2 regions of the Streptomyces sp. NPDC012825 genome follow, and region 1 is predicted to be linked to the other one. Evidence: riboswitches for the same ligand, from Rfam matches in the RefSeq annotation. Region 1 holds a riboswitch; the other holds the start of a gene.
What was found. A riboswitch is a leader RNA that binds a small molecule or an ion and turns the genes downstream of it on or off. The one in region 1 is predicted to bind glycine.

Region 1 (5,271 bases):
AGCGCGGGCTGCACCCAGCCGCGCCGCAGCGCCCGGACGGCCGGGGTGCGGTGCGCGTTCTGCGTGATCAGGGCGTAGAACTGCGGGATCTCCAGGGCGGGCTCGGTGACGCGCAGCGGCCCGGCGGGCATCCGGTCGAGACCGGTGGCGATCCGGCGCAGGTCGGCCCAGGGGATGCCGACGCCGCCGCCGGGAGCGTGCGGATTCAACCAGACGCCCCAGCGGTCCGGGTAGAGGGCGCGGGCGATCTCGCGGCCGGTGACGAGTTCGTGGGCGCGGTTCCAGCCGGAGGCGGCGAGCTCCTGGTCGGAGGTGACGCAGGGGGCGTAGCCGAAGCCGTCGACCTCCATGTTCCCGTACTGGGCGTCGGGCGAGCCGGGCGCGCCCTGCCAGAGCAGCATCCGCAGCTCGCCGTCGGCGAGGGCGTGCAGCAGCCGCTCGTACGCGTCGTAGCGTCCGGGTGCCACCTGGCCCAGCATGTGCTCGACCTGCCCGGTCGGAGCGATGCCTGACGCGCTCACCCTGGGTCCCGCCCCTCTTCCGTCCACCACGTCTGTCCGGCCACCGGGTCAGGTGCGGCCGTCGAACCGGTCCGTCGAACCGGTTCCGTCGAAATCAGTTCAGCTTAAACAGGGTGCCGCTCACACGGCGGCGCGCTGGTAGAAGGGGCGGACCCGCTCCACCATCCAGTCGCCCACCGGGTCCTGCGCCATGTCGAGCAGGATGAGGTTGACCGGCCAGGCGACCTCGACGCGGCCGAGGGCCCGGCCGAGGGCGTCCAGGGGGGCGGTGCGGTCGGCGCCCTCCCAGTGGGAGAGCCGGACGCCGATGAAGAGGGCCGGTTCGGTGCCCTCGACGCTGGCGAGGGCGCGGCGGGCGCTGGCGACGACGCCGGTGGCCTCGAACTCGGCGGAGGCGGCGGCGAGGAAGTCGACGGGGTCGTCCTGCCAGTCGGGCTCGAAGAGCCGGACGCGGCCGCCGGACGCGGGGCCGTCGAGCGGGGTCCGGCCGGCGCGGCAGAGCTCGGCGACGGCGGGCGGGGGCAGCGGGACGCCGACGGTGCCGCCGGGGTTCACGGCGATGCCGAGCTGCGGGGGCAGGCCGCGGGCGAAGTCGCGGGCGGGGGCGACGGCGAAGGACATGTGGTCGCCGGCGCAGGCGCGGAGCTGCTGCTCGGAGCTGAAGACGGGGACGTAGGCCGCGCCCTCGATCTCCATGGTGGCGAGGTCCAGGTCGGGGCTGTCGGGACCGCCGCCGTTGGGCAGGGGGACCCAGACCGGGCTGCGGCCCAGCACCTCCAGGAGGCGGGCCCCCGCCCCGGGATCGCCGAGCGAGGCGGCAAGCACCTCTTCGAGCTCGTTGCCCGGCCACGTCACGTCCACGGTCCCGTTCCCCTTCCCGCCCGGCCTGCCGTACCCGGCCGCCCCGCAGCACCCTAACGCCGCCCCGGCGCCGCCGTGGCCGGAAGGGAGGGGTACGGGCGCCCCGGACGCGCGACGAGAGGGGTCAGACCGCCTCCCCGAAGGTGATCGTCCGGAGGGTGTCGGCGGCGTCCCGGTCGAGCAGGGTCGCCGAGGCGCAGCCGTGCGGGAGCCGGCCGGTCCCGGCGGCCCGCAGCAGCCGCCCGACCGCGCGGCGGTGCCGGGCGAAGGCGTACGCGGAGACGCCCCGGCCGCGGGCGTGCTGCCCGGCCCTGGCGGTGTCCGGGGTGACGTCGAGGAGGACCAGGTGCAGCTCGCTCCCCCGCCGGCGGGCCTCGCGGGCGAGCCAGCCGCGCACCCAGGACTGGGTGCCGCAGTCGTGCACGACCACGCTCGCGCCGGAGCGCAGGGCGCGGCGCAGCCCGGCGTAGTGCGCGATCCGGACCAGGGGGCGGTAGAGGGCGTACGGCAGGCGGCGGGGCATCCGGGCCTCCCAGCGCTCCCGGGCGTCCTGGGAGTCGACGCCCCGGTCCCCGGCGGTCCGCTTCATGAGGGTGGACTTGCCGCTGCCGGGCAGCCCGGAGACGACCACGAGGTCCCCGGCCGCGAAGGCGAGGGCGCGGGGGCCCCGGCCGCCGCGCCCGCGCAGGTCCCGCAGGAGCCGGCCCCGTCCCCGGGTCCGGGCGCGGGCCCGTGGGGACGGTATGCCGGTGCCCGTCGCATAGGCGCCGGTGTGCTGGATCGTCATCGCTGCTCCCCCTGACGGGTCTCGGGAGACCCTTCCCAAGAAGTGTAAAGAAACGGTAATGGGACACAAGTGATTTGCCGTGCCGACACCGCGTGCAATGATGTGCGCGCCAGGCGCCCACGGTCGCCTGCCACAACCGCATACCGGCCGTTCGAATCCGCGCGGGAGAGTTCCGGCCACGAAGTGGGTCACCACGGAGTGCGTCCGGGCGCCGAAGGAGCAAGACCCTCCCTTGAATCTCTCAGGCCCCGTACCGCGTGGATGAGGCAGATCTGAAAAGCGGGACACCGTCGTGTCCCCACCCAAGGTGCAAGCCGGGCTCTCGGTGACGAGATGCCCCCGGTGAACCTCTCAGGTTCCATGACAGATGGGGAGGACGTCCTCGCCCGTCATGTCTTCGTCACCGAACGCCCTTGGGACCCGGGAGCCACCCCATGACCACCGCCCCCCGCCTCACCGCCCTCGATGCCCTGCATCGTTCCCTGGGCGCGACCATGACCGACTTCGCGGGCTGGGACATGCCCCTGCGGTACGGCAGCGAGCGCGACGAGCACAACGCCGTCCGCACCCGGGCCGGCCTCTTCGACCTCTCCCACATGGGCGAGATCACCGTCACCGGGCCACAGGCCGTCGAGCTGCTCGACTTCGCCCTGGTCGGCAACATCTCCACGGTGGGCACCGGCCGCGCCCGGTACACGATGATCTGTCGCGAGGACGGCGGCATCCTGGACGACCTGATCGTCTACCGCCTGGGCGAGACCGAGTACATGGTGGTGGCCAACGCCTCCAACGCCCAGATCGTCCTGGACGCCCTCACCGAGCGCGCGGCCGGCTTCGACGCCGAGGTCCGCGACGACCGCGACGCGTACGCCCTGATCGCGGTTCAGGGCCCGGAGTCCCCCGGCATCCTGAAGTCGGTCACCGACGCCGACCTGGACGGCCTGAAGTACTACGCCGGCCTGCCGGGCACGGTCGCGGGCGTGCCCGCGCTGATCGCCCGCACCGGCTACACCGGCGAGGACGGCTTCGAGCTCTTCCTGAGGCCGGAGCACGCCGAGGGCGTGTGGAGGGCGCTGACCGGGGCGGGTGAGGGCGTCGGCCTGATCCCCTGCGGCCTGTCCTGCCGCGACACGCTCCGCCTGGAGGCGGGCATGCCGCTGTACGGCCACGAGCTGACCACCTCCCTGACCCCCTTCGACGCCGGTCTCGGCCGGGTCGTGAAGTTCGAGAAGACGACCAACGAGGGCCGCTTCGTCGGCCGCGAGGCCCTGGAGAAGGCCGCCGAGCGCGCCGAGACCGCCCCGCCGCGCAGGCTGGTCGGCCTGGTCGCCGAGGGCCGTCGGGTCCCGCGCGCCGGGTTCTCCGTCGTCAAGGACGGCGAGGTCGTCGGCGAGGTCACCTCCGGCGCCCCGTCCCCGACGCTCGGGAAGCCGATCGCGATGGCGTACGTGGACGCGGCGCACGCGGAGCCCGGCACCCCGGGTGTGGGCGTGGACATACGGGGCACGCACGAGCCGTACGAGGTCGTGGCGCTGCCGTTCTACAAGCGCCAGAAGTGACGCGTTCGTCCCACCAGGCGTCTCACCCCGCAAGACCGACGTTCATCAGCACTCCCCCGATCCAGGAGAATCAGGTCATGAGCAACCCCCAGCAGCTGCGGTACACCAAGGAGCACGAGTGGCTGTCGGACGCCGAGGAAGGCGTCGCGACCGTCGGCATCACGGAGTTCGCGGCCAACGCGCTCGGTGACGTCGTCTACGCCCAGCTCCCCGAGGTCGGCGACACCGTCACCGCGGGCGAGACCTGCGGTGAGCTGGAGTCGACGAAGTCCGTGAGCGACCTCTACTCCCCAGTCTCGGGCGAGGTCGTCGCCTCCAACCAGGACGTGGTGGACGACCCGTCCCTGGTGAACACGGCTCCGTTCGAGGGTGGCTGGCTGTTCAAGGTGCGCGTCGCAGGTGAGCCGGACGACCTGCTCACCGCCGACGAGTACGCCGCGTTCTCCGCCGGGAACTGAGACCGGGCCCGAAACCCCTTAGGGATCGATTCATGTCGCTTCTGAACACTCCCCTCCACGAGCTGGACCCCGACGTCGCCGCCGCCGTCGACGCCGAGCTCCGCCGTCAGCAGTCCACCCTCGAGATGATCGCCTCGGAGAACTTCGCTCCGGTCGCGGTCATGGAGGCCCAGGGCTCCGTCCTCACCAACAAGTACGCCGAGGGCTACCCGGGCCGCCGCTACTACGGCGGCTGCGAGCACGTCGACGTGGCCGAGCAGATCGCGATCGACCGGCTCAAGGACCTGTTCGGCGCCGAGTACGCCAACGTCCAGCCGCACTCCGGCGCCTCCGCGAACCAGGCCGCCCTCTTCGCGATCGCCCAGCCGGGCGACACGATCCTGGGCCTGGACCTGGCGCACGGCGGCCACCTCACCCACGGCATGCGCCTGAACTTCTCCGGCAAGCAGTTCAACGTGGTCGCGTACCACGTGGACGGGGCCGGTCTGGTCGACATGGCCGAGGTCGAGAGCCTCGCCAAGGAGCACCGCCCGAAGGTGATCATCGCGGGCTGGTCGGCGTACCCGCGCCAGCTGGACTTCGCGGAGTTCCGCCGGATCGCGGACGAGGTCGGCGCCCGCCTGTGGGTCGACATGGCCCACTTCGCGGGCCTGGTCGCCGCCGGTCTGCACCCGAACCCGGTCGAGCACGCGGACGTGGTGACCTCCACCACGCACAAGACGCTCGGCGGCCCGCGCGGCGGCATCATCCTGGCGAAGAAGGAGTTCGCGAAGAAGCTGAACTCCTCCGTCTTCCCGGGCTTCCAGGGCGGCCCCCTGGAGCACGTGATCGCGGCCAAGGCCGTCTCCTTCAAGGTCGCGGCCTCGGAGGAGTTCAAGGAGCGCCAGGAGCGCACCCTGGAGGGCGCCCGGATCATCGCCGAGCGCCTGGTGCGGGACGACGTGACCGCCCACGGCGTCTCGGTCCTGTCCGGCGGCACGGACGTGCACCTGCTCCTGGTCGACCTGCGGGAGTCGGAGCTGGACGGCCAGCAGGCCGAGGACCGCCTCCACGAGGTCGGCATCACGGTCAACCGGAACGCGGTC
Region 2 (5,271 bases), on a different contig from region 1:
TCCGGGCCCGCGGTGGGCTGGAGCGGGTGGTTCGGCAGGTACGGGGCGAGGTGGGCGCGGACGCCGACCGGGCCGACGCCGGGGCCGCCGCCGCCGTGCGGGATGCAGAAGGTCTTGTGCAGGTTCAGGTGCGAGACGTCGCCGCCGAAGTGACCCGGCTTGGCCAGGCCGACCAGGGCGTTGAGGTTGGCGCCGTCGACGTACACCTGGCCACCGGCCTCGTGGACCTCGGCGCAGATGTCCGCGACGTGCTCCTCGAACACGCCGTGCGTGGACGGGTAGGTGATCATGAGGACGGACAGCTCGTCGCGGTACTGGGCGATCTTGGCCCGCAGGTCCGCGACGTCGACCTCGCCGTCGTCGGCGGTCTTGACGACGACGACCTTCATGCCGGCCATCACCGCGGAGGCGGCGTTGGTGCCGTGCGCGGAGGACGGGATGAGGCAGACGGTGCGCTGCTCGTCGCCGTTGGCCCGGTGGTACGCGCGGACGGCGAGGAGACCGGCCAGCTCGCCCTGCGAACCGGCGTTGGGCTGGATCGACACCTTGTCGTAGCCGGTGACCTCGGCGAGGCGCTCCTCCAGCTCGGTGATGAGCGTGACGTAGCCCTCGGCCTGCCCGACCGGGGCGAAGGGGTGCATCTGGCCGAACTCGGGCCAGGTCACCGGCTCCATCTCGGTGGTCGCGTTCAGCTTCATCGTGCAGGAACCGAGCGGGATCATGCCGCGGTCGAGCGCGTAGTCGCGGTCCGCGAGGCGGCGCAGGTAGCGCAGCATCGAGGTCTCGGAGCGGTGCGCGTGGAAGACCGGGTGGGTCAGGTACGCGTCGGAGCGCAGCAGACCGGCGGGCAGCGCGTCCTCGGTGGCGGCGTCCAGGGCCTCGACGTCGGCGGTGACGCCGAAGGCGTCCCAGACGGCGGCGAGCTGCTCGCGCGTGGTGGTCTCGTCGCAGGAGACCGACACGCGGTCGGCGTCGACGCGGTACAGGTTCACACCGGCCTCGCGGGCGGCGGCGGCGATCCTGTCGGCCTTGCCGGGGACGCGGGCGGTGAGGGTGTCGAAGAAGACGTCCCCGGTCAGCTCGACGCCTCCGGCGCGCAGCCCCGCGGCGAGGATCGCGGCGTACCGGTGGGTGCGGAGCGCGATGCCCTTGAGGCCGTCGGGGCCGTGGTAGACGGCGTACATGCCGGCCATGACCGCGAGCAGCACCTGGGCCGTACAGATGTTGCTGGTGGCCTTCTCGCGACGGATGTGCTGCTCGCGGGTCTGGAGGGCCAGGCGGTACGCGCGGTTGCCGTCGGCGTCGACGGACACGCCCACGAGCCGGCCGGGCAGGGAGCGGGCGTGCTTGTCCTGGACGGCCATGTAACCGGCGTGCGGGCCGCCGAAGCCCATCGGGACGCCGAACCGCTGCGTGGTGCCGACGGCGATGTCGGCGCCGAGCTCGCCGGGCGAGGTGAGCAGGGTGAGGGCGAGCAGGTCGGCCGCGACGGTGACGATCGCACCGAGCTCGTGGGCCGCGTCGATCAGCGGCTTGATGTCGCGTACGGCACCGGAGGCACCGGGGTACTGGATCAGCACGCCGAAGACGCCGCGCTCGGCGACCTCGGCGGGGATGCCCTCGGCCAGGTCGGCGACGACGACCTCGACGCCGGTCGGCTCGGCGCGGGTCTCGATGACGGCGATCGTCTGCGGCAGGGCGTCGGCGTCGATGAGGAAGACGCCCTTCTTGACCTTGCCGACGCGGCGGGACAGCGCCATGGCCTCGGCGGCGGCGGTGCCCTCGTCGAGCAGGGAGGCGCCGGAGGTGGGCAGGCCGGTCAGGTCGGCGACCATCGTCTGGAAGTTCAGCAGGGCCTCCAGGCGGCCCTGGGAGATCTCCGGCTGGTACGGCGTGTAGGCCGTGTACCAGGCGGGGTTCTCCATCACGTTCCGGAGGATCACCGGCGGGGTGAAGGTGCCGTAGTAGCCGAGGCCGATCATCGGGGCGAGGACCTGGTTGCGGTCGGCGAGCGAGCGCAGCTCGGCGAGCACCTCGGCCTCGGTGCGCGCGGCCGGCAGGCCCAGCGCCTCGGCGTTCTTGATCACGTCCGGCACCGCGGCGGCCGTGAGCTCGTCGAGCGAGCCGTAACCGACCTGGGCGAGCATCTTGGCCCGGGCCTCGGCGTCGGGCCCGATGTGCCGCTGCTCGAACGGGATGCCCTGCTCGAGCTCGGAGAGCGGAATGCGGTTGGCGGTCATGTACGGAGGCCTCCTGGTCGTCACGACCTGCGAGGGGCACCACGGCGCGGGTGCCCGGACGGCCTCCCCCTCTGTCATCTCAACCTGAGAGCTTCACCGGCACGCCTCGCGGCACGCCGGCTTTCACCGTCGGTGAGAGCGCATGCCGTCGGACATCCGCTCTGCTTTCCAGAGTGACCTCGTCCGTGCGGTACGGGGGCCTGAGAGATTCCGGGGAGGATTTGCTCCTTCGGCGTCCTCCGGAAGGTTTCTCCGGGGGACTCTCCCGCACGGGGTCGACAGCCACACCCAGCCTACCAGCGCGGTTGCGGCTCCTTTCGCTCAAGTGGCCGACATCCCGGATGTGCCCTTTGGTAGGGGGTAGAGGAGTTGCGACCAGTTGGAGGGACCGTGCAGACCGACATCGATCCGCGCAGCCTGATCGGCCGCAAGGCGTACGACCGGAACGGACACAAGATCGGAACCGTCGACGAGGTGTACCTCGACGACGCGACGGGCGTCCCGGAATGGGCCGCGGTCCGCACCGGCCTGTTCAGCAGAGACGCGTTCGTCCCGCTGGAGCCGAGCGACCTGCTCGACGACGGCCTCCACGTCCCGTTCGAACGCGCCCTCATCAAGGACGCCCCGGACTTCGGGGTGGGCCGCCACCTCTCCCCGGAACAGGAACTCCAGCTCTACCGCCACTACAGCCTCACCCTCCCCCCACCCCCCACGGACACCCCGGACAAGGACTTCGGCCGCCTGGCGGGCCAAGAGGGCGCCTGAACCCGGAGCCGCCCCCGCCCACCGAGAAACCCGCCCGTCGCCGGGGACGACGGGCAAGCGGTCCCCGGCCCACGGGCGACGGCCGGACGAGCCCTCGGCCCGGCCGAAGGTACCCCGCGACCCGCAGCCGCCGACGACGCGGTACGCCCCACGGGAAGACCCGCACCTCCGCCCACCCACCGTCACGGGTGGTGCGGGTGGGAATCCGGCCCGGCCGGCAGGCCGGGCGCACCCCCACGACCCGCAGCCGTCGGCGGCACAGGCGCCGGCACCGACCTCGGCCCCCGATCCCGCCCCGGCACGGAATCCCGCACCAGCGGCAACGCCTCCCCCGCCTCCAGCTCCGGATCGTCCACGGCGAACGTCCGCACCCGCCCCGGTGCCGACCCCGGTTCCTCGAACCGCACCGTGACCCGCCCGAGCCCGCTCCCCTGCACCCACCCGGCCCCGTGCACCGCGTGCCGCACGTCGTGCCCGGGCGCCCAGTACCGCTCGGCGGGCCCGGCCGGCTCGGCCACGACGGCCTCGGCCACCACCGGAGCGGCACCGGCACCCGTACCGCCCCCGCTCCGCCCACCCGCAGGCTCCGCCTGGGCGGACTGGGCGAACAAGTCCTCCTGCGTGTAGTCCGCGAGCCCGCTCACCCCCACCCCGAGCAGCCGCACACCCCCCGTGGTGTCCACCGAGTCGAGCAGCCGCCCCGCGGCCTCCCGGACCACTCCCAGCGCGTCCGTGGGCCCCCGCAGCGTCTCGGACCGGGTCAGCGTCGAGAAGTCGAACCTCCGCACCTTCAGGACGATCGTCCGCCCCGAGTGCCCCGACGCCCGCAGCCGCCCCACGCACCGCTCCGCGAGCCGCTCGACCTCGGCCCGGATCCGCACCCGGTCGTGCAGGTCCACCGCGAAGGTGTCCTCGACCGAGACGGACTTGGCGTCCCGCTCGGCCACCACGGGCCGGTCGTCGTGCCCCAGGGCCATCCGGTACAGCGAGGCCCCGTGCGCCCGCCCCAGGAGCCGTACGAGCTCGTCCTCGCCCGCTTCCGCGAGGTCGGACACGGTCGTCATCCCGGCCCGCCGCAGGTGCTCCCCGGTCGCCGGACCGACCCCGGGCAGGATCCGCACGGACTTCGGCCCCAGGAGCTCCCGTTCGGTGCCCGGCGGTATGAGTGCGAGCCCGTCCGGCTTCGCCTGCTCGGAGGCGATCTTCGCGAGCATCTTGGAGCCCGCGAGCCCCACCGACCCGCTGAGGCCCGTCATGGCGAGGATGTCGGCCCGCAGCCGCTCCCCCGCGGCCCGCGCGCTCGCCGTGTCGTCGGCGACTCCCCCGGCCTCCAGGTCCACGAAGGCCTCGTCGAGGCTGAGGGGCTCCACCAGCGGGGACAGGCTCCCGAGCAGCCGCATGACCTGCTCGCTGATCGACCGGTAGAAGGCGAAGCGCGGCACGAGGTAGGCCGCGTTCGGCGCGAGCCGCCGCGCCTGGCCCATCGGCATCGCCGAGTGGACCCCGAAGCGGCGCGCCTCGTACGAGGCGGTGGCGACCACTCCCCGTGGCCCGAGCCCGCCCACGATCACGGGTTTTCCGCGCAGGCTGGGCTTCGACGCCTGCTCGGCGGCGGCGAAGAAGGCGTCCATGTCGAGATGCAGGATCGTCGGCGCGGCTCTCACGACCCCGATGCTCCCCCACGCCACTGACAACGCCCGATCGCCCCACGGCCCGCCCCACCACGGAGCAGCCCCTGGAAACGCCTCGGGAGCCGTCCCGGAAGCCGGCTCAGACCGCCCGGTCCCGCCGTCTGCGGGCCAGCTCGTCGCCGGGGTTGTGCCCCACGAGCGTCTCGCCGGTGTCCACCCGCTCCCCGTGCAGCTGCGAGAGCGCGGCCTCCACGTCCCGCCAGACCACGCCGACGGCGATGCCGAAGACGCCTTGCCCGCCCTGGAGCAGGTCGACGACCTCGTCGGGCGAGGAGCACTCGTAGACCGTGGCCCCGTCGCTCATGAGCGTCATCCGCTCCAGGTCCCGGAAGCCCCGGGCCCTCAGGTGCTGCACCGCGGCCCGGATGTTCTGGAGGGCCACCCCGGTGTCGAGGAAACGTTTGACGATCTTCAGGACGACGACGTCGCGGAAGCTGTAGAGCCGCTGCGTCCCCGACCCGTACGCGGGCCGCACACTCGGTTCCACGAGACCGGTGCGTGCCCAGTAGTCCAACTGGCGATAGGTGATGCCGGCGGCCGCGCACGCCGTGGGGCCGCGGTAGCCGATCACCTCG

Region 2: linked by a shared signal. The riboswitch ahead of gcvP (aminomethyl-transferring glycine dehydrogenase) and the one ahead of gcvT (glycine cleavage system aminomethyltransferase GcvT) in region 1 are both predicted to bind glycine.

What each region holds. Positions count from the first base shown of each region.
Region 1 covers NZ_JBIBBZ010000001.1:1,073,801-1,079,071, reverse strand. Annotated here, with positions in the region: gene ACFY7E_RS05190 (enhanced serine sensitivity protein SseB C-terminal domain-containing protein) at 1-521, opposite strand, end outside; gene ACFY7E_RS05185 (enhanced serine sensitivity protein SseB) at 642-1,382, opposite strand; gene ACFY7E_RS05180 (AAA family ATPase) at 1,507-2,169, opposite strand; glycine riboswitch at 2,322-2,435, shown strand; gene gcvT (glycine cleavage system aminomethyltransferase GcvT) at 2,604-3,728, shown strand; gene gcvH (glycine cleavage system protein GcvH) at 3,806-4,186, shown strand; gene glyA (serine hydroxymethyltransferase) at 4,219-5,271, shown strand, end outside.
Region 2 covers NZ_JBIBBZ010000012.1:159,933-165,203, forward strand. Annotated here, with positions in the region: gene gcvP (aminomethyl-transferring glycine dehydrogenase) at 1-2,240, opposite strand, end outside; glycine riboswitch at 2,419-2,518, opposite strand; gene ACFY7E_RS23745 (PRC-barrel domain-containing protein) at 2,631-3,005, shown strand; gene ACFY7E_RS23750 (DNA polymerase IV) at 3,188-4,669, opposite strand; gene ACFY7E_RS23755 (MerR family transcriptional regulator) at 4,776-5,271, opposite strand, start outside.